2 regions of the Paenibacillus hamazuiensis genome follow, and region 1 is predicted to be linked to the other one. Evidence: a T-box and tRNA genes for the amino acid it is inferred to sense, from the RefSeq annotation. Region 1 holds a T-box; the other holds one or more tRNA genes.

The links. The T-box of region 1 lies ahead of trpS (tryptophan--tRNA ligase). A T-box ahead of a tRNA ligase gene usually reads a tRNA of that ligase, here a tRNA-Trp.
Region 2: it encodes a tRNA-Trp, which carries the amino acid that the T-box ahead of trpS (tryptophan--tRNA ligase) is inferred to sense. The anticodon was not compared.

The regions. Positions count from the first base shown of each region.
Region 1 is NZ_JALRMO010000001.1:5,256,656-5,278,788, reverse strand. Features, by position in the region: gene MYS68_RS22855 (Ger(x)C family spore germination C-terminal domain-containing protein) at 1-265, shown strand, start outside; gene MYS68_RS22850 (hypothetical protein) at 272-505, shown strand; gene MYS68_RS22845 (GerAB/ArcD/ProY family transporter) at 521-1,609, shown strand; gene MYS68_RS22840 (GerAB/ArcD/ProY family transporter) at 1,616-2,731, shown strand; gene MYS68_RS22835 (TIGR03943 family putative permease subunit) at 2,757-3,695, opposite strand; gene MYS68_RS22830 (permease) at 3,714-4,844, opposite strand; gene MYS68_RS22825 (endonuclease domain-containing protein) at 5,428-6,108, shown strand; T-box leader at 6,183-6,413, shown strand; gene trpS (tryptophan--tRNA ligase) at 6,463-7,446, shown strand; gene MYS68_RS22815 (DUF5325 family protein) at 7,443-7,619, opposite strand; gene MYS68_RS22810 (alpha/beta-type small acid-soluble spore protein) at 7,761-7,988, shown strand; gene MYS68_RS22805 (metal-dependent hydrolase) at 8,360-9,346, opposite strand; gene MYS68_RS22800 (hypothetical protein) at 9,460-9,759, shown strand; gene MYS68_RS22795 (ABC transporter ATP-binding protein) at 9,883-11,742, shown strand; gene MYS68_RS22790 (ABC transporter ATP-binding protein) at 11,739-13,856, shown strand; gene MYS68_RS22785 (MarR family transcriptional regulator) at 14,016-14,492, opposite strand; gene MYS68_RS22780 (RidA family protein) at 14,776-15,177, shown strand; gene MYS68_RS22775 (monooxygenase) at 15,202-16,698, shown strand; gene MYS68_RS22770 (helix-turn-helix transcriptional regulator) at 16,928-17,788, opposite strand; gene MYS68_RS22765 (MFS transporter) at 17,920-19,350, shown strand; gene MYS68_RS22760 (spore germination protein) at 19,449-21,008, shown strand; gene MYS68_RS22755 (GerAB/ArcD/ProY family transporter) at 21,005-22,105, shown strand; gene MYS68_RS22750 (Ger(x)C family spore germination protein) at 22,102-22,133, shown strand, end outside.
Region 2 is NZ_JALRMO010000001.1:5,503,114-5,509,778, reverse strand. Features, by position in the region: rRNA gene MYS68_RS23990 (23S ribosomal RNA) at 1-1,253, shown strand, start outside; rRNA gene rrf (5S ribosomal RNA) at 1,412-1,528, shown strand; tRNA gene MYS68_RS23980 (tRNA-Asn) at 1,610-1,685, shown strand; tRNA gene MYS68_RS23975 (tRNA-Ser) at 1,687-1,778, shown strand; tRNA gene MYS68_RS23970 (tRNA-Glu) at 1,790-1,861, shown strand; tRNA gene MYS68_RS23965 (tRNA-Val) at 1,898-1,973, shown strand; tRNA gene MYS68_RS23960 (tRNA-Met) at 1,992-2,068, shown strand; tRNA gene MYS68_RS23955 (tRNA-Asp) at 2,082-2,158, shown strand; tRNA gene MYS68_RS23950 (tRNA-Phe) at 2,221-2,296, shown strand; tRNA gene MYS68_RS23945 (tRNA-Thr) at 2,314-2,389, shown strand; tRNA gene MYS68_RS23940 (tRNA-Tyr) at 2,400-2,485, shown strand; tRNA gene MYS68_RS23935 (tRNA-Trp) at 2,500-2,573, shown strand; tRNA gene MYS68_RS23930 (tRNA-His) at 2,583-2,658, shown strand; tRNA gene MYS68_RS23925 (tRNA-Gln) at 2,675-2,746, shown strand; tRNA gene MYS68_RS23920 (tRNA-Gly) at 2,758-2,832, shown strand; tRNA gene MYS68_RS23915 (tRNA-Cys) at 2,834-2,907, shown strand; tRNA gene MYS68_RS23910 (tRNA-Leu) at 2,916-3,004, shown strand; tRNA gene MYS68_RS23905 (tRNA-Arg) at 3,019-3,095, shown strand; tRNA gene MYS68_RS23900 (tRNA-Leu) at 3,123-3,202, shown strand; gene ltrA (group II intron reverse transcriptase/maturase) at 3,292-4,617, opposite strand; gene MYS68_RS23890 (alpha/beta-type small acid-soluble spore protein) at 5,385-5,609, opposite strand; gene MYS68_RS23885 (ATP-dependent DNA ligase) at 5,742-6,392, shown strand; gene MYS68_RS23880 (YqjF family protein) at 6,313-6,665, opposite strand, start outside.

The sequences.
Region 1 (22,133 bases):
AACGATTGAGGAGCTCGAGACGAGGTCGGAGAAAGAAATCGAAGAGATGCTCAGACGAACCATTACCAAAGTACAGCAAAAGTTTAAAACCGATATATTCGGTTTTGGAGAAGCGATCCATCGTTCCAGCCCGAAGGAATGGAGCCGAATCAAAGAAGACTGGTCGCGGCAATTTGCCGAACTTCCCGTCCATGTGAAAGTGAAAGTGGAAATTCGGCGCGTAGGTACCGTGACCGACTCGTTTACAAACAGATTGGAGGAGTAGATCCGCATGTGGCCGATAACCGGAATCCTGGCGGTATCCGCGCTGATCGCGTTCATGGAAGTTCCCGCGATGCGCAGGAAAAACATGAAGAAGGAGCTGTGGGTTTTTTTCGCATTGCTGCTTTTGGGAACGGGTCTGAGCATCGCTCAGGTCATGAGGGTCCGCATTCCGAATCCGCTCGATTGGATCGCTTATATTTTCAAGCCGATGAACGACGCCATATTTTCCATTTTAAAGTAAAGGTCGCTGGTGGCTATGGAGCTGGAAAACGGAAAAATCAATATACGTCAATACACGATCCTGGTCAGCATTTTTACAATAGGCAGCTCCGTCCTGGTCGCTCCGTCCGGCCTCGCTCAAGAGGCGGGGGAGGATGCCTGGATTGCGGCTATTTTGGGAATGTGTATTTCCTACTTGTTTATATGGCTTTACAACTTGCTGGGGAGCCGCTTTCCGGATAAAACGCTGCTCGAATACAGCGAGATTTTACTCGGCAAATGGCCGGGTAAAATCGTTTCGCTGCTGTTCATTACTTATTTTTTCATCCTTGCCGTCCTGCTGCTTCGTGAAATCAGCGATTTCGTGACAACCCAGGTCATGCCGGAAACGCCGATCCAAGCTATTCATTTGCTGTATTTGAGTATTGTCGTTATGGGGGCGCGGCTCGGACTCGAGACGTTTACCCGCGCTGCGGAAATCTTTTTTCCATGGGTCATCGTGCTGTTTGCGCTGTTGTCCTTTTTTCTTCTTCCCAAGCTCGAACCGGACAAGATTATGCCGATTCTGGGCGAAGGAATGAAGCCGGTGTTGCGCGGGGCGTTCCATTTTCTGGGCCTGCCTTTCCTTGAGCTTGTCGTTTTTTTAATGATCTTTCCTTATGTGAATAAACCGGGGAGAATCGGCAAGGCGTTTTATACCGGTACGACCGTAGGGGGGATCGTTTTAATTATTACGACTTCCCTCAGCATTCTTGTGCTCGGGACCGATTTTTCGGAGCGGAGCACGTATCCGAGTTATGTGCTCGCCAAAAAAATCAGCATCGGCCATTTCCTGGAGCGGCTCGAAGCCGTTATGGCGGGAATATGGTTTCTTTCGCTTTTTTTCAAATTGACCGTTTGCTTTTATGCATCCGCCTTGGGCCTCGCCCAGACGTTCAAACTCCGGGAATACCGCATGCTGCTCCTTCCTTTGGGCATGATCATGCTGGTCAGCTCCATCTATATGATGCCTGACATAATGTACTTCAAAAGGTTTCTGATAGAGGTGTGGACTCCATATTCTTTGACTTACGGATTGATCCTTCCGCTGCTGATGTTGGCTGTGGCAAAGATTCGGAAAAGGTGAGGCGACATGAATGAGATCAGCAAAATATCGGTCCGGCAGTTTACCATATTGGTTATGTTTTATACGATCGGAACGACGATTCTGGTTATTCCTTCGACTTTGGCCGCCGACGCGAAGCAGGACGCCTGGATCGCGTCAATTGCCGGCGTGGGGCTCGGCATGCTGCTCGTCCTGCTGTACAACAAGATAGGGATGCTGTTTCCCGATAAGACGCTGGTCGAATACAACGAGAAGCTTTTTGGAAAATGGGCCGGAAAAATCGTATCTCTGCCGTTTGTTTTCTTTGGGTTTGTCGGGGCGTCCACACTGCTCTTTTATATGGGAAACTTTATGGTGACGCAGGTCATGCAGGAAACGCCGATTGAATTCATCAACATTTTATTCGCATCGATCGTTCTTCTGGGGCTTCGCCTGGGACTCGAAACGATGGCTCGTTCGGCGGAAATTTTCTTTCCCTGGTTCGTCGCTTTATTTTCCTTGCTTGCCGCGTTCGTTTTCCCTGAGATCCGAATGGAAAACATGGAGCCGGTTTTGGAATCCGGCCTCAAACCGATTGGCGAAGCGGCGATATCGGTTGCAGGCACGGCCTCCCTTCCTTTTATCGTCTTATTCATGATTTTCCCATCTCGGGTAAGCAATCCGGACAAGGCACGAAAAGCGTTTCTGATCGCAACGGGGATCGGAGGACTGTTTATCGTAGCGATCACCTTGCTGACGATCTTGGTTCTGGGAACCGATCTGACGGAAAGACTCGTATATCCCGGCTATGAGCTCGCCCGGAAAATCAACGTAGGCAACTTCGTCGAACGGGTCGAATCGGTGATGGCCGGCATTTGGTTTATGGGTATTTTTTACAAAACGTCGTTTTATCTCTATGCATGTATTGCGGGACTTGCGCAAATGATCGGGATCAAAGACTACCGTCCGCTGGTTTGGCCTTTTGGGATGGTATGGGTCGTATTTTCCTTGGTCGTATATCCCGACGTCGTTTATATGGCGGAATGGGATACCAACGTGTTTATTCCTTACGCTGTGTTCATGGGCCTGCTGATGCCCTTGTTCGTATGGGGAGTTTCTTTGTGCAAAAGGAAATGGAGCAAAAAGAAAAGCCGGATGGGCTGACATCCGGCTTTTTGGCGGGGAACCGTTACGCCCCGAAATCGGGATTCGGGTACGTGTACTGCGTTTTCGGGGCTTCGATTTTCTCGATTTTTTCGATTTTGAGCAGCATGATGTCCATGTCGTTAAAATGCGTCTTCTGCAGCGTTCCGGTCGCCTTCACCCATGTATCGTCCGCAAACGATTTGGCGTTGGCATAATCGGTGAGCACCCCGAACGGGGCGGCGTCCGCGGAGCAGCACTGAATGGCGAAGCGCCCGACGACGAACTGCTTGTCGGTCATCGGCTCCTGGCGGTAAACGAAGCCGGTCAGCTCGAGCTTTTTGCCGATAAATTGGTCCATGTACAGGTCCATCGTGGTTAGCGTTTCAATATACATATTTTCAGGAACGGCGATGACGTCCTTTTTGTATAATTCCCTTGCGTATTTGGCGTAATGCTCCGTAAATTTGTCGTACGGGAACAGCTCATTCAGCTTCTCGTCGGACCATGCGGATGCGCTTGTTCCGCCGGCTTGGCCTGAGGATGCGGGAGGGGCTGCCTCCGCTTCTGTGCGGGGAGCGGAACCGCTGCTTTTGACGGTGCTGGAGCTGCTCAAATTCATCCCTTTTTTTGCGGCAAGGCTGCTTCCCATCGAAGCGTCGGGGAGCACGAAGCCGAGCAGGAGAGGGGCGATGAATGTTCCGTAAATCAACACATTTTTCACGATCGAACGGGAAGGGGTATGATCGTGATCGCAATCGCATTCGGCGGCGGATTTGCCCCGGAAAGAGCGGATGCCGAGATATGCCTGATAAGCGGCTATCACATAAAGCGCCAAGGCCGACCATTTGACGTAATCGACCATGCGGGGGGCGATATAATATAAAATGTTGTCCGATTTGACAAGCTGCGCTATGTATAAAGCAAAGCCGAACAGGATGACGGCTTTTAGCATGTGGTGCAGGCTCAGCATTCGAGCGCTCATTATGTGAATTCACTCCTTCTATAGGAAAAAGATACGTTCGAACAGCAGAGATCCGGCCAGCACGACCACTGAGACGAGCGCGATCAGCCCAAGCACGAATTTCGTGCGGAATGCAGACAGCAGCATGAGGGTGCCCTTGATGTCGAGCATCGGCCCGAATACAAGGAAGGTGAGCAGCGATCCGGCCGAAAACGTCGTCGTGAACGATGAGGCGACAAAGGCGTCGGAGGTGGAACAAAGCGACAGCACGTAGGCGAGCCCCATCATGAACAGGTGAGATGCGATCGGCCCTTGCCCGATGGAGACGAGGCTTTCCCGCGCGACCAGCGTTTGGATGAGCGCCGTAATGCATGCGCCGAAAATCAAATATTTGCCCATATCGAAAAACTCATCCGAAGCGTGTCCGAGTACGCCGAAAAAACGGTTTCCGCGACCGTGTTGGTGTTCATGCGTATGTGTGTGGCCTGCCGCGCTATGATGGTGCGTATGAACGTGGCTGTGGGCATGATGGCTTTGGCGGGAGCCGATCCGCATCGAATGACGATGAGCGCCATGGTCATGATGGCTGTGACTGTGGTGATCGTGTTCATGCGATTCGGCAGCGCCGCGAAGCGGGTTCGATTTGACGAACTTGTACACGATGAGCCCGATGACAACCGCTACGACAAAAGCAAGCCCCATCCGCGAATACGCGATTTCCGGGCGGCTGCGAAACGCCATGAACGTCGAGGCGTAGACGACCGGGTTGATGATCGGCCCGACCAGAATAAAGACAACGGCGACATACAGCGGCATTCCTTTTCTCATCAGGCGGCGGATGACCGGGATCATCCCGCATTCGCACAGCGGGAAGATAAGGCCCATGACGCAGGCGAACAGCACGCCGAGCACCGGGTTTTTCGGGATGAGCCGCTTGATCGTCTGCTCGGAGACGAACATTTGCAGCACAGCCGATACCAGCACCCCCAGCAGCACGAAGGGAAGCGCTTCGAGGATGATGCTGATGAACAGCGTCTTAAACGTCTGCATGCCCGGACTGGTCAGGAAAGAGAGATCGGGCGGATGCTTTTGCGTAAAAATCAAATAAAGCATTACAAGGCAGAGCAGGGCAAGAATGTTCGTAGCCCAGCGCGTGAGTGTCGTTTGCAACAGGCATTCTCCTTTCCCGCGAAGAAAGCATTTTTCGGGGCGCCGGGGGCCGCCGTTTACTTTCTTTAATTATAGCCTATGCCGCAGCGGGAGTATATAGGACAGGTTTGCGCGCATCAGGCGCAGATAAAGGCAGACGCCAGCCGGCGGGCGCAGTTTTCCAACGCTCGCGAATCCAGGGCGCGCGTTTCGGGCTGAACGGCGGTCACTCAAGCCCAACCCTCATTGGCTGGAACCCGGCCGCCCTCCGACGATAGTCCCAAAAGTTGCGCTTATAGCGGCTGTGGGAGCCGGTTTTGGCGTCATAAGCGCAAAAACTTGTTTAATATGCAGAGGGTCCCCCCATTTCGGGTTGTTAGGGGCTGTGATAATACAAGCAACTGCGCTTATACTCAACGAATTGCCGTCCCGGACAAGCGATAATACAACTTTTTGCGTCTATCATCAGTCGTATTGAAGTTTCGGAGCGGCAGTCATTGCACATGAAGTGCTTTATAAGGTAAAATGTGGATATCGTGAAGCACACGCCACCGTACCATGCGAACAACGCATGTCGGTGGCGTTTTTTGTCGGGAGGATGACTATGTTTGAAGAAGCTCATGAACAGTGGATGAAACGACACATCTTAAAACGAAGCGGAGAGCGGCTGCGTCGGCTGAAGGAAGGGCACGGGTACGCGGAAAAACTGTTTTTGCAGCACGTCTGGTGGCCTTCTTTCGGTCATTTGAACGACGATCTTCATCCGGAATACGAAGTGATGGATTTCAGATTCGGCGCATACTTTTTGGATTTTGCCTATATCCCGGCCCAGCCGTTTCCGCGGATAGCGATTGAGATTGACGGCTTCGGCCCGCACGCGAAAAATATAGACCGCAAGCAGTTTGGCGAGCAGCTGAACCGGCAAAATTTTTTGGTCGCGACGGATTGGCGGGTGCTGCGTTTTTCGGTGGACGACGTGAAGGAGCAGCCTTTCCGGTGCAGCCAGTATTTGCAGCTGCTTCTCGGCAAATACTTTACGTACGGGGGCCAGCCGGCCGCCGAGAAGGTGGAACTTGTGGAGAAGGAGCTATTGCGGCTGGCATTGACGATGTCGCGACCCATCAAGTCGACCGATGTGATGAATCATTTCCGGGTAAGCCGGAATACGGCGCATCATTGGCTTAAGAGGCTGGCGGACAAGCAGCTGATTATTCCGCATGGCGGCAGAGGAAGGCGGATCCGTTCATTTTTGCCGAATCGTGAGAATACAGTCGGTATTTTTTAACATGCTATTTTTTCGAAGCCGCATTTGACAAGCCTGAACGGTTTGTTTATCATGTCAATATTAACTGAACATTGCAATTCGCGATGATAGGAAAAAGTAGACGGGAGAGGCCTCCTCAGAGAGCCGGCGGTGCTGTGAGCCGGTGTGCGCTTCCCCGGGTGAATGGGTCCTGGAGCGTTCCGGCTGAAGCTGAAGTAGGCCGGCTCGGAGGCTCTCCGTTACAAGAGCGATAAGGCTTCGCATGCAGGATGAATCCGTGCGGCGCGGAGCGAATTAGGGTGGCACCACGGTCTCTCGTCCCTTGCGGGGAGAGGCCTTTTTTTATTGTTAAAAAAACTGAAGGGATGGATGGTCATGAAAAGGGTATTATCGGGGATTCAGCCGAGCGGACAGCTGACGCTGGGCAATTACATCGGAGCTTTGCGCAATTTCGGCAAGCTGCAGCATACGCATGAATGTTTCTTTATGGTGGTGGACCTGCATGCGGTGACCGTACCGCAGGAGCCGGCGGCGCTGAAGGAGCAATCGGAGGCGGTGGCGGCGTTGTTCATCGCGTCGGGCATCGACCCTGCAAAGTCGAACGTGTTCATGCAATCGCACGTGACCGCTCATGCCGAGCTCGGCTGGCTGCTGACGACGTTGACGTATATGGGTGAGCTGGAGCGCATGACGCAGTTCAAGGATAAATCGTCCGGCAAAGAATCGGTCGGCGCGGGGCTGTTCACTTACCCGTCGCTGATGGCGGCGGATATTTTGCTGTACAACGCGGATCTCGTTCCGGTGGGAGACGACCAGAAGCAGCATCTGGAGCTTACGCGCGATCTGGCGCATCGCTTCAATACCCGTTACGGGCAAACGTTCACGATTCCGGAGCCGTATATTCCACAGGTCGGGGCCCGGATCATGTCGCTCGACGACGCATCCAAAAAGATGAGCAAGAGCAACCCGAATGCGGGCAGCTACATCGCGATGCTCGACGAGCCGGATGTCATCCGCAAAAAAATAAGCCGGGCCGTTACCGATTCGGGGCGTGAAGTGAAGTTCGATCCGCAGGGTAAACCCGAGGTCAGCAACCTGATCAGCATATACGCCCAGTGTGCGGATATGACCGTGCAGGAAGTGGAAGCGATGTATGAAGGGCAAGGCTACGGGCCGTTCAAAAAAGATTTGGCGGAACGCGTCGTTGCCGTCCTGGAGCCGATTCAGCAGCGTTACCGGGACATCCGCGGCTCCGGCGAGCTGCACAGCTTCCTGCGCCAAGGCGCCGAGCGAGCAGCCGCGGCCGCACAGCCTGTCCTTCGTCAGGTGAAGGAAAAAATGGGCTTTCTCGTGTTCTAGTCCTGCCTTTTTCGAAGCTTTGCTTTGGTGATGAAGCCGGCTCCTATGAACAAGATGGAGACGATGGAGAACAGCAGAACAAGCCAAATGGAATGCAGGCTGATGGCGAAGCCGATGCCGGCAAGCAAAGCCGCACCGACGACAGCGAAAAATAATGCTAGACCTTTACTCATGACGGACGCCCTTTCGAATAGGAGTTGCTCGTTTTGAAAAAATTTTTTTCAAAGCGCGCATAACAATTCTCGTGTGAAACATAATAAGTTTGCAAGCTTGCAAATACATCACAGATTGATACCTGAAAGGAGTGCTGAAACATGGGTGCAGGACAATCCCGCAGCAGCAACCAACTGGTAGTACCTCAAGCTAACCAAGCATTGGACCAACTGAAATTTGAAGTAGCTCAGGAACTGGGCATTCAAATTCCTCAAGACGGATACTATGGTTTTATGGCTACTCGCGACACAGGTGCGATCGGTGGTCATATCACTCGCCGTCTGGTGCAAATCGCTGAGCAAACTTTGGCAGGACAAAGCGGTCGTTAATCATTTTTAAGACGGATGCGGATCGCCGCATCAATCAAGACTCAAGGGAGCTGCTCCCTTGAGTCTTTTCTGCGGTTTAGGCCCGCAAAAGAGGCGCGCCGGCGTTTGGCAACGTCAGGCGCGCCTTATTTTATAATAATTTACGAAGTGTGGTGAAAAAAGCGGAAGGGACGGAATCGTGCTGGAGAAGCGAAAGCTTTCGCCTTTGTTCTCGGATTTCTACCGCCAAATGGCGACAGATTTATTATCCTGGGGTCCCCGCAAAGTATTCGGAATAAGCTACGAAGATTATTCTTCACTTTGTGGGGCCAGGGAGCGATCGGAAGCACGATCCGAGACCCGCAGCGACCATTTTCACCACACTTCTCCGCTCAAGAGTACGAATCGACCCGCAGTTTTTTCTCCAGCCGGCTTTCGTTGCGCCAACCTACATACGAATCGAGCGGCTTGTAATCGTGATTCATCAGCAGCACGGCAACGAACGGATACTGCTTGCGGTGGCGGTAGCGGACATCGGCCCAGCGCACCTCGTAGCCCCAGGAATGCTCGCGGTATTCGGCGCAAGAATACTTCGAGTAATACAAAAACGAAGCGATGTCCGGATGCGTCCGCGACGCTTCGACGGCAGGATGGTTCGCGCAGGATACGCGATCGACCCAGCGGATCCGGTTATTGCGGTATTCGCCGAGCTGGAAGGAGCCGTCGGGCTTCGTTTTCACAATTTGCCAATGGTGAAAATGGAACGTCGGCGTCAGCATGTATTTATCTCCGGGCTCGTAGGTCGTATCCTTGATCGGCAGGTTTTTTTCCAAAATGTAATGGTACACGGTCCGCCAAATATAATAAATGGCGATCACCCCGTACAGGATCGGGAAAATCGTCTGCGGTTCGCCCAGGTGAAAAGACCACATAAAAATAGCGATGACGTGGGACATGAAAATGAACGGGTCAAAAATGTGTATAATATTCCATGATATCCATTTTTCCGTGATCGGCCTTAGCGCCTGTGTCCCGTAGGTGTTGAACAAGTCGGTAAACACGTGGAAGGCGACGGCGATGAACACCCACAGCGCGACGTGGCCGATCGGCAAAGGCCCGAAAAGAGCGGATAACAGAAGCGTGATAAGGATCGTCCAAATCGCGAGCGCCGGCAGCGAGTGCGAGGCTCCGCGGTGGTTTTTGATGTAGGCGGCATTGCCTTTAAAACGAAGCAGAGTATCCGCGTCCGGTGCCTGCGAACCGAGCACGGTGCCGATCAGTACCGCGGTGGTAAAAGTATGATCCGCTGCGATAACCGGATCGACGTAAGCCAGACCCGCGAGGCCGAGGCCGATCACCAGGTGAGTTCCGCTGTCCATGAAGTTCCTCCTAAAGCATGAGCTTTTCCAGTGAAGTTCCTTAATACATTATGCACATTTATATCCATAGTTTATCATGTTCGTGGGGAAAATAAAGCGAAGGAGCGCAAAAAGTGAATAAAGTTTTTGTCGAATACAAAGTGAAAACTGAGGAACGGCAACGGTTTTTGAGCTGGGCGGAACGTTTGACCGCGTCCGAAAAAAGGGTGTCCGTCTACGAAGGCGCCGATCAGCCGAACCTGTTCGTCGAGCTGTGGGAAAATATCGATTATGCGGAATATGAGGAGATGAAGGCGCAGCGGACCGGCGATGCCGCACAAGTCAGTCGTTTTTCCGATCTGACCGCTTTGTCGGACTTTGTGGAAGGGGGAAAAGCGAAAATACATATTTGGTATTTTCGAAAAGTCAAATAGTCCATGTTTTGCGACAACTTCATCCATGGCATCTTTTGCCGACTAGTTGTAACCTTACTATAGCTTCCAAAGCTATAAGCGTCTTTTCGGGTTTTGCGCCGGAAGTGACAAGGGGGTCCTTGGATGGAGAGAAACGATATTTTTCGCAGCCACGTATCGCAGCACAAGTGGCAGTATGCAGCGGGCTTTGCATTATTGTCCATATCCAGCTTGACGCAGCTGCTCATTCCGTGGCTGCTCGGCCGGTTCACCGATCAGCTTCAGGCGGGTGCGATGAACTATGAGAATGCGATTCGTTACGGCATATGGATGATTTTGATCGGGTTCGGCGTCGCTTTTTTTCGCTCAACCAGCCGGATATACATATTTCGGCTGTCCCGCATGCTGGAAATGCGAATTCGCGGAGAATTGTTTCAGCACTGGGAGAGGCTGTCGGCCACCTATTTCAACAATCAGCGGATCGGGGATTTGATGTCGCACGCGATCAGCGATGTCGGCGTCATCCGCGAGGTGACGATGCAGGGGTATTACAACGTTCTGGAAGCATTCGTGCTGATCACGATTTCGGTCGTGGCGATGGTCACTTCCGTCAATCCGTGGCTTACGCTGCTTACGATGCTGCCGCTGCCTTTTCTCAGCCTGATCGCATACCGGTTTAATAAAAAAATCTTGAAGCAGTCTTCCGACATGCAGCAGGCGATCAGCGACCTGACAAGCCGGGTGCAGGAATTCACAGCAGGCATCCGCGTCGTGAAAGCGTTTGTACAGGAGAAACATGAGCGGGAATTGTTTACAAAAGACAACGAAAACGCGGTGCTCATGAACCGCCGGTTCGTCCGCTCGAACTCGATGTTCGGCGCGCTCAGCAGCGGTATCGTCGGCATCAGCTTTCTCGTCTCCGTCATTCTTGGCGGAACGATGGTGCTGAAGGGAACGATTACCCTCGGCGAGTTCGTTGCTTTTAATACGTATTTGTCCCTCCTGATGGGCCCGATCGAAAACCTCGGCAAAGTCGTCAACCAGCTGCAGCGCGGCTGGGCGTCCGAAGCCCGGCTGATGGAAATTTTCCGCACGAAGCCGGACGTGGTGGACGATATGGTCGCCGATCAGGCGATCGACGAAATCGGCGGCGACATCGAGATCCGGAACTTGACGTTTTCGTACCCGGAGGCGGACCGCCCGACGCTGCAAAACGTCTCGCTCAAGGTGCCGAAGGGCTCCAGCCTGGCGATTGTCGGGCGAGTCGGCAGCGGCAAGAGCACGCTCGTCCATCTGCTTGTCCGGCTGTACAACCCGCCGAAGGGGACGATGTTTATCGACGGGCACGACATTCATGAGATTCCTTTGAAAACGCTGCGCACCCAGGTCGGCATCGTGCCGCAGGACCAGTTTCTGTTCTCCTCCACGATCCGCGACAATATCGGGTTCGATCCGCAGCCGTATACGACGGAGCAAATCGAAGAGGCGGCGAAAATCGCCCAGGTGTACGACAACATCGTCGAGTTTCCGAATCAGTTCGATACGGCGCTCGGCGAACGCGGCATTTCGCTGTCCGGCGGCCAGCGCCAGCGCGTGAGCATTGCCCGGGCAATTATCAAGCGGCCGTCGATTCTGATTTTCGACGACAGCTTGTCGGCGGTGGATACGATTACCGAGGATCTGATTTTGGAAGGGCTGAAGACGGTCATGCACCAGCGGACAACGATCATCATCGGACACCGGATTTCTTCGGTGCAGTCGGCGGATCAGATCGTCGTGATGGACGAAGGCCGCATAGTCGAGAGAGGCACGCACGAGCAGCTTCTCCAGGTGAACGGCATCTATGCGGACATGTACCATAAGCAGCTGCTGGACCAGGAAGCGGAGCGGCAGGAAGGGCACGATCATGAGAGAGCCCGGCTGCAGCCGGAAGCGGGCGCATTTGGCGGCAAATTTGCAGGCGGCGGTGCCGCTGCGAAACTGTCGGGAGGTGCCGGAGCATGAACATCCATGCCGAAAAGGAATTTAAAGCGGGCAAGGATTCGCAGATGATCGCCCGCCTGATGGGTTTTGCGAAGCCGTATTGGAAAATGATCGTGCTGTGCATCGCCCTTGCTTTTGTCATCGTGATCGCCGATTTGGCCAGGCCTTATATTTTGAAGGTCGCCATCGACGAGAACATCAACGGACTGACTCGGCCGATGATTGCCGTGCCGAAGCAGGAGGCGGGCAAGCTGTCCGGAATCGGGCCGGTCGTGGAGTGGCAGGACAAGACGTATGTGCGGCTCACCCCGGCGGAAGCGGAAAGCCAAGCTGCGGCGCTGTCAGGCGCGAAGGCGGAAAAGCGGCAGCTCGTGGAAGCGGGCGGAGCCGTCTGGATGATCGACGGCTGGCTTCCGCCGCAGCATGAAGAAGCCGAGCTGAAGCAGGAGAGCGGCTCCGCGAGCATCGTTTCCGGCGGGCACAGCTTCAAGGCGGTGCAGCTTGATCCGGCGGCTCTCGGCAGCTTCAAGCAGCAGGACTACACCGGGCTGCTGCGGCTCGGCGGCATGTTCCTTACGGCCGTCGTCGCGGCCTCGCTGCTGAACTACCTGCAAAGCAATCTGCTGCAGTACACGGGGCAGACGATTATTTTCAACATCCGGCAAATGCTGTTCACGCACCTCAGCCGCATGTCGATGTCGTATTTCGACCGCAATCCGGTCGGCCGTCTGGTCGTCCGCGTGACGCAGGATACGGAGGCGCTGAACCAGTTTTTCTCCCAGGTCATCGTCAACCTGTTCAAGGATATTATCGTGCTCGTCGGCATTATCGCCGTCATGCTGCACATGAGCCTCAAGCTGGCGCTTTTGTCGATGGCGGTGCTGCCGATTTTGTTCGGGCTTACGTTCTGGTACCGCAAGGCGCAAAGGCAGGCGCAGCGCGTCGCCCGGACGATTTTGTCGAGACTGAACGCATTTCTCGCGGAAAACTTGTCCGGCATCCGCATCACGCAGCTGTTCACCCGCGAGGAGCGCCAATGGGAGCAATTCGATTACCATAACTCGGAGTACTACCGCGCGGGGATGCGCGGCACGACGATCAACTCGATTTTTCAGCCGGCGATCGGCTTTATCGGCAACCTGTCCATCGCGCTGCTGCTCTGGTACGGCGGTGCGAGTGTGATCGACGGCAGCATCACGTTCGGTATCGTATACGCGTTCACGCATTATGTGCGCCAGTTTTTCCAGCCGCTGCAAAGCCTGGCGGAAAAATATAACCAGATCCAGACCGCGATGGTCGGGGCGGAGCGCATTTTCGATACGCTGGACGAGAAGGCGTCGATCGTCGATCCCGATAAGCCGGTGCGTCTGCCATCGCAGATCCGCGGAGAAATCGAATTCGACCACGTGTGGTTCGCTTATAACGAAGGCGAGTGGGTGCTGAAGGATGTCAGCTTTACGATCCGGCCGGGGCAGACAGTTGCCTTCGTCGGGGCGACGGGAGCGGGCAAAAGCTCGATCATCCAGCTCATCAACCGCTTTTACGATATTCAGAAGGGAAGCATCCGTCTGGACGGAGTCGATATCCGCGACATTCCGCTGGATGAGCTGCGCCGCACCATCGGCATCGTGCAGCAGGATGTGTTCCTGTTCACCGGCGACATCCTGTCGAACATCCGGCTCAACAATCAAGACATCACCGACGAGCAGGTATATGAAGCGGCCCGCATGGTGCATATGGACGAATTTGTCCGCGGGCTGCCGGAAGGATACCGGACGCTGCTTGGCGAACGCGGCATCAACCTGTCGCTCGGTCAGCGACAGCTCCTTTCGTTCGCCCGCGCGATCGCGTTCCGGCCGCAAATTCTCATTCTTGACGAAGCGACGTCCAACATCGACACGGAAACGGAGTTTGTCGTGCAAGATGCGCTGCATACGATTTCGGAAGGGCGCACGACGCTGATCGTCGCGCACCGGCTGTCGACGATTCAGCACGCCGACCAGATCGTCGTCATGCACAAAGGCAAGGTGCGCGAGATCGGCAACCACTTCCAGCTGCTGGCGCAGCGGGGGTATTACCATCGGTTGTACGAGCTGCAGTACAAGGAGCAGGGATCGATGCGGACGGCGAGATAGGGTGCGAGGGGCTGCGTTGTAGTAGTGTGTGAGCGTGATTATTGAGAAAAAATGTGACTATGCATAAAAAATAAATATGCATCGAAGACGCGCTTCAGTAGTAGTGGGGTTCAATCCACTCGGAGCGCGTCTTCGTTTTCGGAGCTGATGATGGGTACATTAGCGATAGAAGTCAACCATATCTCCAAACAGCCGTTTGATAAATTCAAGCTCGCTTTCGTTGTATCTTTCCAAAAATTCGTACATTCTTTGCTTTTCCTTCGTATGGAGCTCATCATGAGCAGCAAATAGCTTTTTGCCGACAGGCGTAAGCCGAAAATACACTTCCTTTTTGTTATCGTTGAGTTGGGCTTTTCGCACCCAACCTGCCTTTAGTAATTTATTTGCGATCTTGGAGGTATTCCCTTTGCTTAAATTTAACCTTTCCGCGATGGAAGTGACATTGATCGGCTCCTGCTCTCCGATGCACGCAATGGTGTGCAGTTCCGTCATGTTCAATCTGAATTCCGGTTCGATATGCTTCCGGATATCCTCGAGGTATGTTGCAGTTATTCGGGTTTCATATTGCTCTTTTTGCTGAAGAAACTGAACGAAAAATTCATGAATTGCGGTTTTGTTTTTATTGGCAGTATCCATGATTATGCTGGCTCCTTGACTCATTTGTTTCATTATATCATAGATTATTTTCTGAGAAACAAACGGACATGCTCATATCGGGGTTGACAGGATAAGGAGTGACCCAGTACAATTATATTGTTTCGTATGAAACAATATTTATATATTATATTCATTTTTTACTTTTACAACAAAGATTAAAAGATTTCCTGCGAAACAATAATTGATGAAGGAGGTTCTCCGAAAACACTTATCCACTTTTCAAGAGAAGATTTATAAATATGGAAATGGAGCATGCTTGCCTATGGAAATCGTGAATCCAAAGACATTGACGGATAAGGTTACATCTGTAATTTCTCATGTCGTGGTAACTACCGCCTCTAAACTGGCCTTCATCTCAGGTCAGGTTTCTGTAGATGAAGCAGGAGCATTGGTCGGTTCAGGAGACTATTACACGCAAGCGATTCAAGCGTTCACCAATCTAAAGTATGCATTGGAAGCCGTGCGAGCGGATCCATTGTACATTGCAAAAATGAATATTTTTGTGGTAAACCACAATCCGGAATTGATTTCGATTATTTTTGACGCCGGATTTCATGTGTTTGGCCCTAACTGGCCGAAGACAGCAAGTACCTATATAGGCGTTCAAGCACTAGCCGATCCTGAATGGCTTATCGAAATAGACGCTATCGTGATCTTCCCATAATGTTTAAGAAAAGAGGTTATTTATATGAAATATGAAGTCATCCTTATCGGTGGCGGACCTGTCGGCATGATGTTGGCTGGAGAATTGGCATTAGCCGGTGTAAAGGTCTGCGTCATTGAGCGATTAAAAGAGACAACCCCATATTCACGTGCGCTTACAGTACATCCACGAACCCTTGAAATATTAGATATGCGTGGAGTGAAATCAAAATTAATCAGTAAAGGCCGCTTACTTTCAAGAGGGCATTTTGCCGGATTAGAAACTCCTTTGGATTTCTCGGTGTTGGACTCTTCTTCCAATCACACTCTCTTTTTACCGCAGAGTGAGACGGAGAAGGTGCTGGAGGAATGGGCTCTTAGCCTTGGCGCAGAGGTCTGGAGAGAGGTTGAGGCTCTATCTGTGCATCAGGATGAGGATGGGGTCGACGTTAAGATCGCGGGACCTAATGGAGAAACAACGTTAAGATCTGCTTATGTGGTAGGTACGGACGGAGCCAGAAGTTTGGTTCGCAAACATGCAAATATATCATTTGAAGGTACAGACGCGACCTTCACGGCTATTCTGGGGGATGCTGCTCTATCTGATTTGGCTCCTATGAGCGTCATATCCCGGATTACAGAAAAAGGTTTGGTCAGCATCATGCCGATCAATGATCATATGTATCGGGTCTTAATTATCGATATGGAGAGACGTAACATCTCTAAGGACGAGACCGTTACATTTGAAGAGTTTCGTTCATCGATCATCCGTACGACCGGAAGCGACCTGGGATTGAACGATGTGAAATGGATGTCCCGTTTCGGAAATGCGACGCGGCAAGCGGGACGCTACCGGAATGGTCGATTATTTTTGGCGGGAGATTCGGCGCACATTCATTTTCCGGCTGGTGGGCAGGGAATGAACGTCGGCTTACAAGAAGCGATGAACTTAGGCTGGAAGCTTGCAGGAGCAATCAAAGGCTGGGCTCCGGGCTGGCTATTGGACAGTTATCATACCGAACGTTTCCCATGGAATACGGCCTTGCTCCGGAATACCGAGGTCCAAACCCTGCTTCTGGACGTGACTCCTCCCATCACGGAACTGCGAAGCATGCTGGCTAATCTGATTCAAATACCGGAGGCTAATTATCGAATCGCCGCACAAGTTTCCGCAATTGATGTACATTATGCTCCAGACGCCGAAGCGCCTCCCCACCCTTTAAACGGGAAACGTTTCAAGGATCTAAGCTTAAAGCTGAAAGACGGGCAATTGATAAACTCCTATCCGTTCCTGCACAAAGGTACTTTTCTTCTGTTGCACTTCCATTTTAATGAACAGAATAGCAGTCAATGGGAAACGTATAGCAACCTTCAAGTTGTACATGCATCTTTGGCTGAGGCAGACGCGGATTGGAACGACGTCCACACGGCACTTATTCGGCCGGATGGACATATTGCCTGGGCGATTTCTCCATCAGATCCGAATCCAATGCAAACAATAAATGAAGGAATCACTCGCTGGTGCGGAAACATTACGGATTAGTAATTCGTTTGAGGTGTGTAACCGCCTCCCCCTTACCCAAGTAGAACAAAAGTCCCGCCTTAGTTTAAGCGGGACTAACATTTACTCACTATCCGGTTATAATATCCGGGCAGGAGATGATGACCCTCATCGACAGGGCTATGGTTATCGCCAGGAAGAGGCGGCTCTTTTATGTCGAAAAAACACAAATACGTATACTTGGATACGTCCTGCCATTCAAGAGGGCAGTTTACGGATGTACCGTACCTTTCAACTTCTCCACCAGCCGCTTGATCTTCTCTTCCGTCCGGCCGATCGGCGTATTGATCATGACCTGCAGGCCGGGAGCATCGCTTACTTGAAACGTGATATACTCCAGCGTCAGTTCCCCGGCTTCCGGATGGAAATAATGTTTGTTCCCTTCGGATATCTGAATCACCTCATGTTTCGCCCACCACTCGCGAAAATGAGGACTTACCGCGGAAAGACGGGCGATGAATTCCTCCCACCAAGGGTCTCCGACATTCGTACCGTAGCTTGCCCGGAACTGGGCGAGTCGCGTCTTGGCATGCTCCTCCCATTTGTCCCGCAGCAGCTGCCGCAAATATGGCGAGGTGAATGCCCGCCATACCATGTTTCGCTCCTGCTCCGGCATGACGCGATAATCGCCGACAACGGCGCACGCCGCCAAATTCCATCCTACCACGTTCCAGCGCGCATCCGTTACGATGGCCGGGCTGTATTCGAGCCGGTCCAGCACATGCTGCAGCGTATCGCTTACCTCGGTTCGTTCCATTTGCAGAACATCCGCGGGAAGCTGCCTCATCGCCAGCATATACAAATGTTTCCTTTCGCTGCCGTCCAGCTGCAGCGCTTTTGCGATGCTGTCGAGCACCTGGGCGGAAACCTGGATGTTCCTTCCCTGCTCCAGCCATGTATACCAATCGACACTAACCCCGGCGAGCATCGCTACCTCGCTGCGCCTAAGGCCGGGAGTCCGCCGTCTGCCGTCATTGGGAAATCCCAACGCTTCCGGCGTGAGCCGCTCCCGCCTCGTTCGCAGAAACTGCCCCAGCTGCTCGAGCCTGGCCGCATCCGTCGTTTGCTCCATTTCTTGTCACCCCTTATATCGGAACGTCCGCCATGGTAGGAGTACGAATCCTATGACGAACCGTCATCTCGTCAACCTGTTTCCTTCATTATACACTCAATCTGCGAGATTAAGGAAACAGGAGGTACGTTATGACTACATCGGCTCAATCCACATCCACATCATCTTCGACTGCAGCTTCGTTGGCGGCAGCGGCCAAAAGCAGAGCTCTCGCTTTGTTCGGGCTTTCTCTCGGTTACTTCATGGTGCTGCTCGACACGACGATCGTAACGGTTGCGCTGCCGGCCATCCATACCGATATGGGCGGCAAGTTTACGTCGCTCGAATGGGTGGTCAACGCTTACACCGTCTTGTTTGCCAGCCTGCTGCTCAGCATGGGCTCGCTGTCCGACCGGTACGGAGCCAAACGCATCTTCGGCGGCGGACTTATCCTTTTCGCAGCCGCATCCGCTTTATCATCCGCAGCGCCTTCGCTGGGACTATTGATCGCGCTGCGGGGGGCGCTCGGTATCGGCGGCGCGGCAATGACATCCGCTTCGCTGGCGCTTATTGCTTCCATTTACCAGGATCCGAAGGAACGGACGAAAGCGCTTGGCGTCTTTGCCGCCGTTTCCGGCATAGCTTTGGCTGCAGGACCCGTCATTGGGGGACTGCTTGCCGATTGGATCGGATGGCGAAGCATCTTTGTGGTCAACATCCCGATCGCCGTCTTGAGCTTGCTGCTTATCGTCCCCAACGCCGGAGAGACAAAGCGCAACACGGAGCGCAGCCTTGATCTTGCAGGGCAGTTGACCGCAACCTTATTTTTCCTTGCGCTGACCTTCGCACTCGTTGAAGGAAGCTCGCTAGGCTGGAGCTCCCCCCTCGTGATGACGGCTATTGCCGCAGCCGCAGTCAGCCTGCTTCTGTTTGCCGTCGTCGAGGCCCGCGGCAAATCGCCGATGCTGCCTGTTCGGCTGCTTCGGCAGCGCAGCATTTCGGCGGGACTCGCTGCCGGACTGGCCGTTAACTTCGGGTTATCCGGCTGCCTGTTCGTGCTCACCTTCTTCTTTCAGCAGGGCCGCGGTTATTCCGCGCTGTTAACCGGGCTTTCGTTCCTTCCGCTCACTCTGCCGATGATGCTATTTCCGATGCTGACGAGCCGTATCGTCAACCGCGTCGGCGTAAGGCTGCCGATGATATGCGGTTTCTTCGTCACCGCCGTCGGCACGGCCATGCTGACGGTGGCAAGCGGCGCCTTCTACTGGCTGCTGTTCGCCGGTTTATTGTTGATCGGCACAGGTCTTTCTTTAACGATTCCGCCGCTGGTGACGTCTGTCGTAACCGCCGCTCCCCCCGGGCAAGCCGGCGTCGCCTCCGGCGCTCTGAACTCGATCCGCCAGCTCGGAGCCGCTCTGGGCGTTGCCGTTCTCAGCTTGTGCATGAACGGCGCCGGCGCACGCGCTGAAATCGCCGCTTCCGCAGACGGGGTCAATACGGCGCTGCTTGTTTCAGCTCTTGTGTTTGCCGGCGGAGGGGGGATTACGCTTTTGTTTATCGGCCGGAAACCGGCTAAAGGGTGATGAAGTTGCCAGCGTCGCCGCATCCGAGGTTTAAATTTTTGTCGGATGTCCATTATGAGGAAATAAGGAACATACTCGCAGCGGGGGATCACTCAACCATGCTCTTTTTCCTCAGATTCCTGACAAGCGGACGGAACCGCCCGAAACAGGAGCGAAGACAAGCAAATCCGCCGAAAAATCCGGCAGCGGAAAACAAGACGCTTCATTCCGATTTATCTCAAAATATCGAGGAAGCCAGGCGGCTGTTCCCGGCCTCTCCGGACCTGATCGTTTACCGGTTTGCCGCCGGAGAGCGGAAGACGCCGGCTGCCTTGCTTTATTTGGACGGATTGTCCGATAAAAACGCAATTAACAACAACATACTGCGTCCGCTGTTAAACGCCTCTCCCGGTAAGGACCAGGGCATGCCGGTACCGGCAATCAGCGGCGTCGGTATCGCCTCGTCATGGGCCGACGTAGAGTCCGCCATTCTTGTCGGAAAAAGCGTGTTGTTCCTGGAGGGACAGCAGCAAGCGCGGATTTACGATACGCAGGGCTGGCCGCAGCGCGCGATTGAAGATCCCCAGCTGGAAAGCTCGCTGAAAGGCGCGCATCAGGGCTTTGTCGAAACCGGGATGCAAAATATCGCTCTCCTTCGCAGGTATGTGCCGAACAACGAGCTTCGAATCAAGGAACATACGGTGGGCCGGCGCGGGAAGTCGAAAGTGTGGATTATGTATCTGGAGGACGTCGCTCATCCGGAAGTGCTTGGGGAGCTGGAAACGAGAATTGAAAAAGTCGAAGTGGATGACGTGATCAATACGGGGGAATTGGCCCAATATATTGAGGATAATCCGTATTCGCCGTTCCCCCAATTCATCACGACGGAGCGTCCGGATTCGGCGGCATCGCAGCTGCTGCAGGGACGTTTCGTCGTTGTAGTGGACCGTTCTCCCAGCGTGATCATTGCTCCGGCCACATTTACCGCTTTTTTCCAGAGTGTGGACGATTACAGTACGCGTTGGGAGATCGCGTCGTTTATACGCCTGCTCCGCTTTACCGCTTTTATGATCGCGCTGCTGCTGCCGGCTCTTTACATTGCGGTGATCTCGTTTAACTACGAAATTATCCCGCTTCAATTGCTGCTGTCGATAGCCGAATCGAGGGCGAGCGTTCCGTTCCCGCCGCTTCTGGAAGCGGTGCTGATGGAAATAACGCTCGAAATGATGCGCGAGGCCGGTATTCGGCTCCCTGCGCCGATCGGGCAGACGATCGGCATCGTGGGAGGCATCGTCGTCGGCCAGGCGGCCGTCCAGGCCGGCATCGTCAGCAACATTATGGTGATTGTAGTGGCGTCGACGGCCATCGCTTCCTTTATTCTTCCGAGCTACGACATGGGGACGGCGGTCAGGCTGCTGCGTTTTCCGATGATGCTGATGGCTTCGCTGTTCGGGTTCATAGGCATCGTGATCGGCTTCATGACCCTGGCTGCCCATCTGACGGCGCTCGAATCGCTCGGAACCCCTTACGGAAGCCCCTTGGCGCCGTTTCGCTGGGCGGATATGAAAGACACGTTTATCCGGTTTCCTCTGAAAAAAATGACGATCCGCCCCAAAAGCGCGAGGCCGATTCAGGACGTACGGTTCGGCGATACTCGTCCGAAGGGGGACGGTTCATGAGAAAATACGCATTCAATGAAATTACTTTGATGCAATACATTTTTCTGATCCAAGGGACGCAGCTCGCCACCGGAATCTTTTCCCTGCCGCGGACGCTCGCCGAAAAGGCCGGAACGGACGGATGGATGGACATTCCGATCGCGTGGCTGATCAATTTGTTATCGGGCTGGGTCATCCTGCTGACGCTCAGAAAATATCCGGACTACACGCTTCCGGACCTGCTTAAACACTTGTTCGGCAAATGGCTGGGCAGGCTGCTTCTGCTTCCGTTTATTGCCTATTTCGCCTTTTTCGGATGGATCATCATGATCAATACGATGCTTTTTGTCAAAGCATGGTTTTTGACGAAAACATCGCAGTATTTAATCGTGCTTTTGTTTGCGGTCCCGGGTTATCTTCTTATCCGTCATGGGCTTCGCGTTCTGGCAAGGTATACCGAATTCGTGCTGTACATCATGCTGTGGATGCCGTTTCTTTTTTTGGTGACGTCAAGGCAGTGGCACTGGATTCATCTGCTTCCGCTGCTCAAAGAAGGCTGGGGGCCCGTTATGAGCGGTTTGCCGAAGACGGTGTTCGCTTTTGCCGGCAATGAGATCCTGTTTTTTATTTACCCGTTTCTGCAGAAAAAGCAATATGCCTTTCGCGGGTTGGTGATTGCCAACACGCTGACGATGCTTTTGTATTTGTACACGACCGTCATTTGCTTTGTGTATTACACTCCCGATGGAATCACGTCTTTGAACCAACCGCTGATGAGCATGCTCAAGACGATCGAATTTCGTTTTCTGGAGCGGGTCGATATGATCTTTCTGGCTCTTTATTTGATAGTCGTGTCCCGGTCGTGGAACGCCTATATTTATTGCGCGGTTTTTTCGACCGGCCAAATGCTGAACAAGCAGGATCACAGCCCTTACGCGCTCGTTTATTTTGCGCTCGCCGTCGTATGTACGGCGGTGGTCATGCCGACATGGAATCAGTCCGACGAATGGTCGAACATGTTGGGCAATGCGGCGACGGTCGTCCTGTATGTATTTCCGGTTTTACTGCTTGTCTATGCCGCTGGCTTCGAGAAGATCAGGAGGTGGAGGGCCGGATGATGAGACTAATCGCCGGGCTTGCGGCGCT
Region 2 (6,665 bases), 240 kb from region 1:
GAGAAGAGAATTCTAAGGCGCGCGGAAGAACTCTCGTTAAGGAACTCGGCAAAATGACCCCGTAACTTCGGGAGAAGGGGTGCCCCGGTAAGGTGAATAGCCGGAGGGGGCCGCAGTGAAAAGGCCCAAGCGACTGTTTAGCAAAAACACAGGTCTGTGCGAAGCCGCAAGGCGAAGTATACGGGCTGACGCCTGCCCGGTGCTGGAAGGTTAAGGGGAGCGGTAAGGTGCAAACCGAAGCTGTGAACCGAAGCCCCAGTAAACGGCGGCCGTAACTATAACGGTCCTAAGGTAGCGAAATTCCTTGTCAGGTAAATTCTGACCCGCACGAATGGCGTAACGACTTGGGCGCTGTCTCGACGAGAGATCCGGTGAAATTTTAATACCTGTGAAGATGCAGGTTACCCGCGACAAGACGGAAAGACCCCATGGAGCTTTACTGCAGCTTGATATTGGACTTTGGTACGATCTGTACAGGATAGGTGGGAGCCTTTGAAGCATGAGCGCCAGCTTGTGTGGAGGCGACGTTGGGATACCACCCTGATCGTATCGGAGTTCTAACCTGGTACCCTGATCGGGTATGGGGACAGTGTCAGGTGGGCAGTTTGACTGGGGCGGTCGCCTCCTAAAGAGTAACGGAGGCGCCCCAAGGTTCCCTCAGAATGGTTGGAAATCATTCGAAGAGTGCAAAGGCAGAAGGGAGCTTGACTGCGAGACAAACAGGTCGAGCAGGGACGAAAGTCGGGCTTAGTGATCCGGTGGTACCGAATGGAAGGGCCATCGCTCAACGGATAAAAGCTACCCTGGGGATAACAGGCTTATCTCCCCCAAGAGTCCACATCGACGGGGAGGTTTGGCACCTCGATGTCGGCTCATCGCATCCTGGGGCTGAAGTAGGTCCCAAGGGTTGGGCTGTTCGCCCATTAAAGCGGTACGCGAGCTGGGTTCAGAACGTCGTGAGACAGTTCGGTCCCTATCTGTCGCGGGCGTAGGAAATTTGAGAGGAGCTGTCCTTAGTACGAGAGGACCGGGATGGACGTACCGCTGGTGTACCAGTTGTCTCGCCAGAGGCACGGCTGGATAGCCAAGTACGGAAGGGATAAGCGCTGAAAGCATCTAAGCGTGAAGCCCCCCTCAAGATGAGATTTCCCAGTATGTAAGACCCCTTGTAGACGACGAGGTAGATAGGTTCGGGGTGGAAGCGCGGCAACGTGTGGAGCTGACGAATACTAATCGGTCGAGGGCTTAACCATATTACCCAAGAAAGTGAAGCGAAGCGTTGTAGCTTATGCCGATTACTTTCTCGGGGCCCAAAAGGATAAATTCTAAAGCGTAACTTGAAGTGATTCGCATCTAGTTTTCAGGGAGCAAGATGCTCCCGAAGCGAGTTTTGTTTAAGACAAAACTCATGTTTGGTGACGATGGCGGAGGGGAACCACGCGTACCCATCCCGAACACGACCGTTAAGCCCTCCAGCGCCGATGGTACTTAGACCGCAGGGTCTTGGGAGAGTAGGACGTCGCCAAGCAGCCCAAAGCACGTTCGACCTTCGCAGGTCGAGTACATGTGAGAGTCGAACGTTGCAAAAAAGGCAATATTAACTAAATATTCCCCGATAGCTCAGTCGGTAGAGCACTCGACTGTTAATCGAGTTGTCACAGGTTCGAGTCCTGTTCGGGGAGCCATGGAGAGGTGTCCGAGTTGGCCGAAGGAGCACGATTGGAAATCGTGTAGGCGTCACAAGCGTCTCGAGGGTTCGAATCCCTCTCTCTCCGCCACTATTTATTACGGCCCGTTGGTCAAGGGGTTAAGACACCTCCCTTTCACGGAGGTAACAGGGGTTCGAATCCCCTACGGGTCATTTAGTCTCCGCATATTTTTACGGAGACTCCACTATGGAGGCTTAGCTCAGCTGGGAGAGCATCTGCCTTACAAGCAGAGGGTCGGCGGTTCGATCCCGTCAGCCTCCACCATATATGATATTTAATCGACGCGGGGTGGAGCAGCCCGGTAGCTCGTCGGGCTCATAACCCGAAGGCCGCAGGTTCAAATCCTGCCCCCGCAACCAACTTTTCTATCGCGGAGCCGTGGTGTAGAGGCCTAACATGCCTGCCTGTCACGCAGGAGACCGCGGGTTCGAATCCCGTCGGCTCCGCCATTTAACATCTCGTAAGGGATGAGAACCCAATGTTTTCAGGGTTCGATGAAGTATATTAGCATGGCTCGGTAGCTCAGTCGGTAGAGCAGAGGACTGAAAATCCTCGTGTCGGCGGTTCGATTCCGTCCCGAGCCACCATTTTTCGTTGTAAGTTAGCCGCTGTAGCTCAATTGGTAGAGCAACTGACTTGTAATCAGTAGGTTGGGGGTTCAAGTCCTCTCGGCGGCACCATTGGTAATTTGGAGGCTTAGCGAAGTGGCCAAACGCAGCAGACTGTAAATCTGTTCTCGTACGAGTTCGGTGGTTCGAATCCATCAGCCTCCACCACTTTTTAATCTCATAGGGGCATAGTTTAAAGGTAGAACAAAGGTCTCCAAAACCTTTGGTGTGGGTTCGATTCCTGCTGCCCCTGCCAATCAATATGGCGGTCGTGGCGAAGTGGCTAACGCATCGGATTGTGGCTCCGACATTCGAGGGTTCAATTCCCTTCGATCGCCCCATTTTTTTATAAATCGTTGGGGATTAGCCAAGCGGTAAGGCAACGGACTTTGACTCCGTCATGCCTAGGTTCGAATCCTAGATCCCCAGTGTATACTAATGCGGAAGTGGCTCAGGGGTAGAGCATCGCCTTGCCAAGGCGAGGGTCGCGGGTTCGAATCCCGTCTTCCGCTCCAAGGCGCCATAGCCAAGTGGTAAGGCAGAGCTCTGCAAAAGCTTTACCCCCAGTTCGAATCTGGGTGGCGCCTCCATTTTTTTAGCCGGAGTGGCGGAATCGGCAGACGCACAGGACTTAAAATCCTGCGGTAGGTGACTACCGTACCAGTTCAAGTCTGGTCTTCGGCACCACTCAACGACAACATGTGCCCTTAGCTCAGCCGGATAGAGCGTTTGACTACGAATCAAAAGGTCAGGAGTTCGAATCTCTTAGGGCACGCCATTTTTTTTTTGATCTTTAATTTCATAAGCCGGTGTGGCGGAATTGGCAGACGCGCGCGACTCAAAATCGTGAGGGAAACCGTGGGGGTTCGAGTCCCTTCACCGGCATCGAATGAAAATCGAGTAGGCCCATGAATGAATTCATGGGCCTCTCACAGAACCGGACGTGCGGGTCATCGCATCCGGCTCCTCCGCGCTTATCCCCGCTGGGGATGATGTTCATTATAGATGTCTACGAGAAAAACGAGACCTCTTTCTCTGAACCAATCGTTTGGCATTGCAACACTGGCTGGCTTGGATAGCGAGCTTCTCCATGCGAACATACGCATCTTGGGAAGCTCTCCCCTCCACTTATTCTTTCTTAGTGCCCTGTAGAAGTTCTTCGGCTTTTTCCAGCTCCGCAACTGTACCATCCGGAGCCTTCTCCTTATCCATGCATCGTACTCTCTCATCAGACTTCCTACGTTGCCCCAGCCAAAATAGCTACCCCATCCACGTAAATATGGATTCAACTTCTTTCGGATCAGCTGTTCCACATTCACCGTTTGGTTCCGCCGCGTAATTGCTTTCACGCGTTCTTTAAATTTCTGTTTGGCTTTCGAGGATGGAGTAACCCAAAATCCCGGTTTAAACTCATGACCTAGGAACATAAAGGACTGTTCCAAGTTGTTCACGATCTTGGTTTTCTCCGGGTGTACTTTGAGCCCAAGCTCTTGTTCCAGTAGACGAATAACACCTTGGAGTACCCTCTCTGCCCCCTTTTGGGATTTGCAGCAGATCACAAAATCATCGGCGTACCGTGTTATACGGTGCTTCCGTTCAGTCATGAGCTTATCCAGCGGGTTTAGGTAGATATTCGCCAAAAGCGGACTAATAACCCCACCCTGTGGACTTCCTTGCTCGTTCAGGTGAAAACTTCCGTTCTCCATGACTCCGGACTTTAAGAAGCTTTCTATGAGCTTTAGGACACTACCATCCACCACTTCTTCCTTGACGGCCTTAAGCAACTTGTCATGTGGAATGAGATCGAAATACGATTTCAGGTCGGCGTCGATCACATAAACGTATCCATCCATGAGATCTTTCCGAATGTTCTCCAGCGCCATGTGTGCACTGCGTCCCGGGCGAAACCCAAAACTACACTCCATAAATGTCGCCTCGTAAATCGGTTCGAGGATTCGGCGGGTCGCCGCCTGTACTACGCGATCGCGAATTGCGGGTATCCCGAGCGGCCTTTGACCCCCATTTTCCTTGGAAATGTACATGCGCCTGACCGGCATCGGCTTGTATGCCTTCGCCCGCAGCTCCTGCTGAAGCGTTCTTAAGTTACGCTCCAGTTCACTCTCGAATACCTTTATGGTCACTCCGTCTACTCCCGCTGCTCCCCGGTTGCGCTTGACCTCCCGGAATGCCTCCTCAAGGTTCGGCATCGCCCATATCTTGTCGATGAGGCTGTGCCATCTGCGTTTTCTCGGGACTTCTACTCCCTCACGAAAGCCTACCTCTCCTTTTCCTTCCTTCATGTCTCGTGTTCCTTCCCTTTCAGTTTCCGGACGTATAGCTAATCTTTCAGCCTTTCCGGTTCCCCTTCGGTACTCCGCCCCAGACGGCCTACCCTTTTGTTCAGCCCCGGCTCTTCGCTCTTCTTGGCTCCCCGGCTTCTGTCTGGCACATGACGGCTTCCTAGGTGGTTATGCTTTTCTTCCACGGTTCCGGGCTTCGCACCAAGTCTTTGCCTTTTGGGTCTAAGCTTGCACCGACAACGTTGGTGTCGGTTCACTTGCCATTGCGGCTTTTCCGGCAAGCTTTCTCACTACTATCCCTTCGTATGACTGCTCACCATCCATCATTCTGTCTTAGCCCTATAAGCCTTGAAAAGAGTTTACCGCTATGCGGAAGACGATAAGCCCTCCTTGGGTCACGTCATCGTCTTTCCCCCGAATCCAGTCCTCCTAACTTTCGAAGCCTATGGTGGTATAGGACGTCCCCTTCTCTTGCAGGGTTATCCGGCTTCGCCAGCCAACATGGTTCATGCCGCCTGTTCCGGGTTTTGCCTTCTGATCCTCCGCACCCTCCCTTACGGCCAGAGCACTACCAGTCGGCTATGCGCTTCCGCCACCCCGCGGTGCGCTCGGGACTTTCACCCGTTAGTACGATGCGCTGCCAAGCGCACAAGACCGCAAAGGATATCGGATATCCTTTGCGGTCTTTTCCGCTTATAAGATTCAGAAAGCATAATTTTGATCTTTCAAGAAAAGCTTCCGTTTAGACCCGAGTATCTTAGCTTTTCCTACAAGCGAAAACCGGACAGCTGCTGCTCGGCGATTTGCACCATGCGGCGGACCATATGTCCCCCGATAGCGCCGGTATCGCGAGTGGCCATGTAACCGTAGTATCCGTCCTGCGGCACTTGAATGCCTAACTCCTGGGCGACTTCAAACTTCAATTGCTCCATGGCTCTTGTCGCTTGCTGAACGACCAGTTGGTTGCTCGAACGACTTTGACCACGTCCCATATTGATTTCACCTCCTGAAGTAGTTGCATTCTTATTATGGTTGGATGTTTTCCAAAATATGCATTCCCGTCCCCTATTTTCCTGATAAACCGCAGGCTGCTCCATGGTACAATGGAATGCGGGGGAATGTCTATGATTATCGCACCGATGATGCTCGAAAGTGCCGAAAATCCGTTTGACGCAAGAGATTATATATTCGAGCCGAAAGTGGAAGGACTCCGCGTGATATTAACCCGAACGGAGATAGAGACCAGATTGTTATCGCATAAAAAATATGAAGTCACTCGATTGTTCCCGGAACTTCACTGCGTCCCCGTTGAAGGGAATGTCATCCTGGATGGGGTCGTGTGCCGTATAGACCCGGAAAGCGGCTTTTATGACGGTGCTCCAGTTGCGGAAAGAATGCGCTTTAGCAAAAGAAAGCAGATAGAGGCGGCAGTCCGCAACTGTCCTGTGATCTTTACCGTTTTCGATGTTCTTTCCTATAAAGACAGGGATTTACGAAAGCTGCCGCTTATGAAAAGAAAATCGATTTTGGAGTCGATTTTAACGGAAAATGAATTTTTTCAAAAAATATCTTATATCGAGAACGAAAGAGATCTGGTTTATAGCGCTATGTTTAACCGCGAACCGGAAGGCTTGATCGCTAAAAGAAAAGACAGCAGGTATGTAGGAAGAAGGTCCCACGATTGGGTGCATTTGATCAGCCCGGAGACAAAGGCCAAATCCATACTTCCAGTCGTTTTGAAAAATGAAGATGAGGTTTTTGACCCGACGGCTTGATCGATTGAGCTGTCATCATGGTATTCAGTCCGATATCGGCTTCTGCCTGCTGCAGCGGCCACGGCAGGTGAAGTATATCCCCCCGCACAACTTCCCTCTTACGATTTGTCGTATACAGACAGTATCGCTCGGTAAGCCAATATTCCCATGATCCCTGCGAGGCATAAAAAACGGGAGAAACAGGTTTATATCGTCCTTCGAATGCAACCGGAGTTTCGGTTGTATTTTTTCTGCGGCTTCGGTAACGGATGATTCCGTCCTCATTTGTGCATT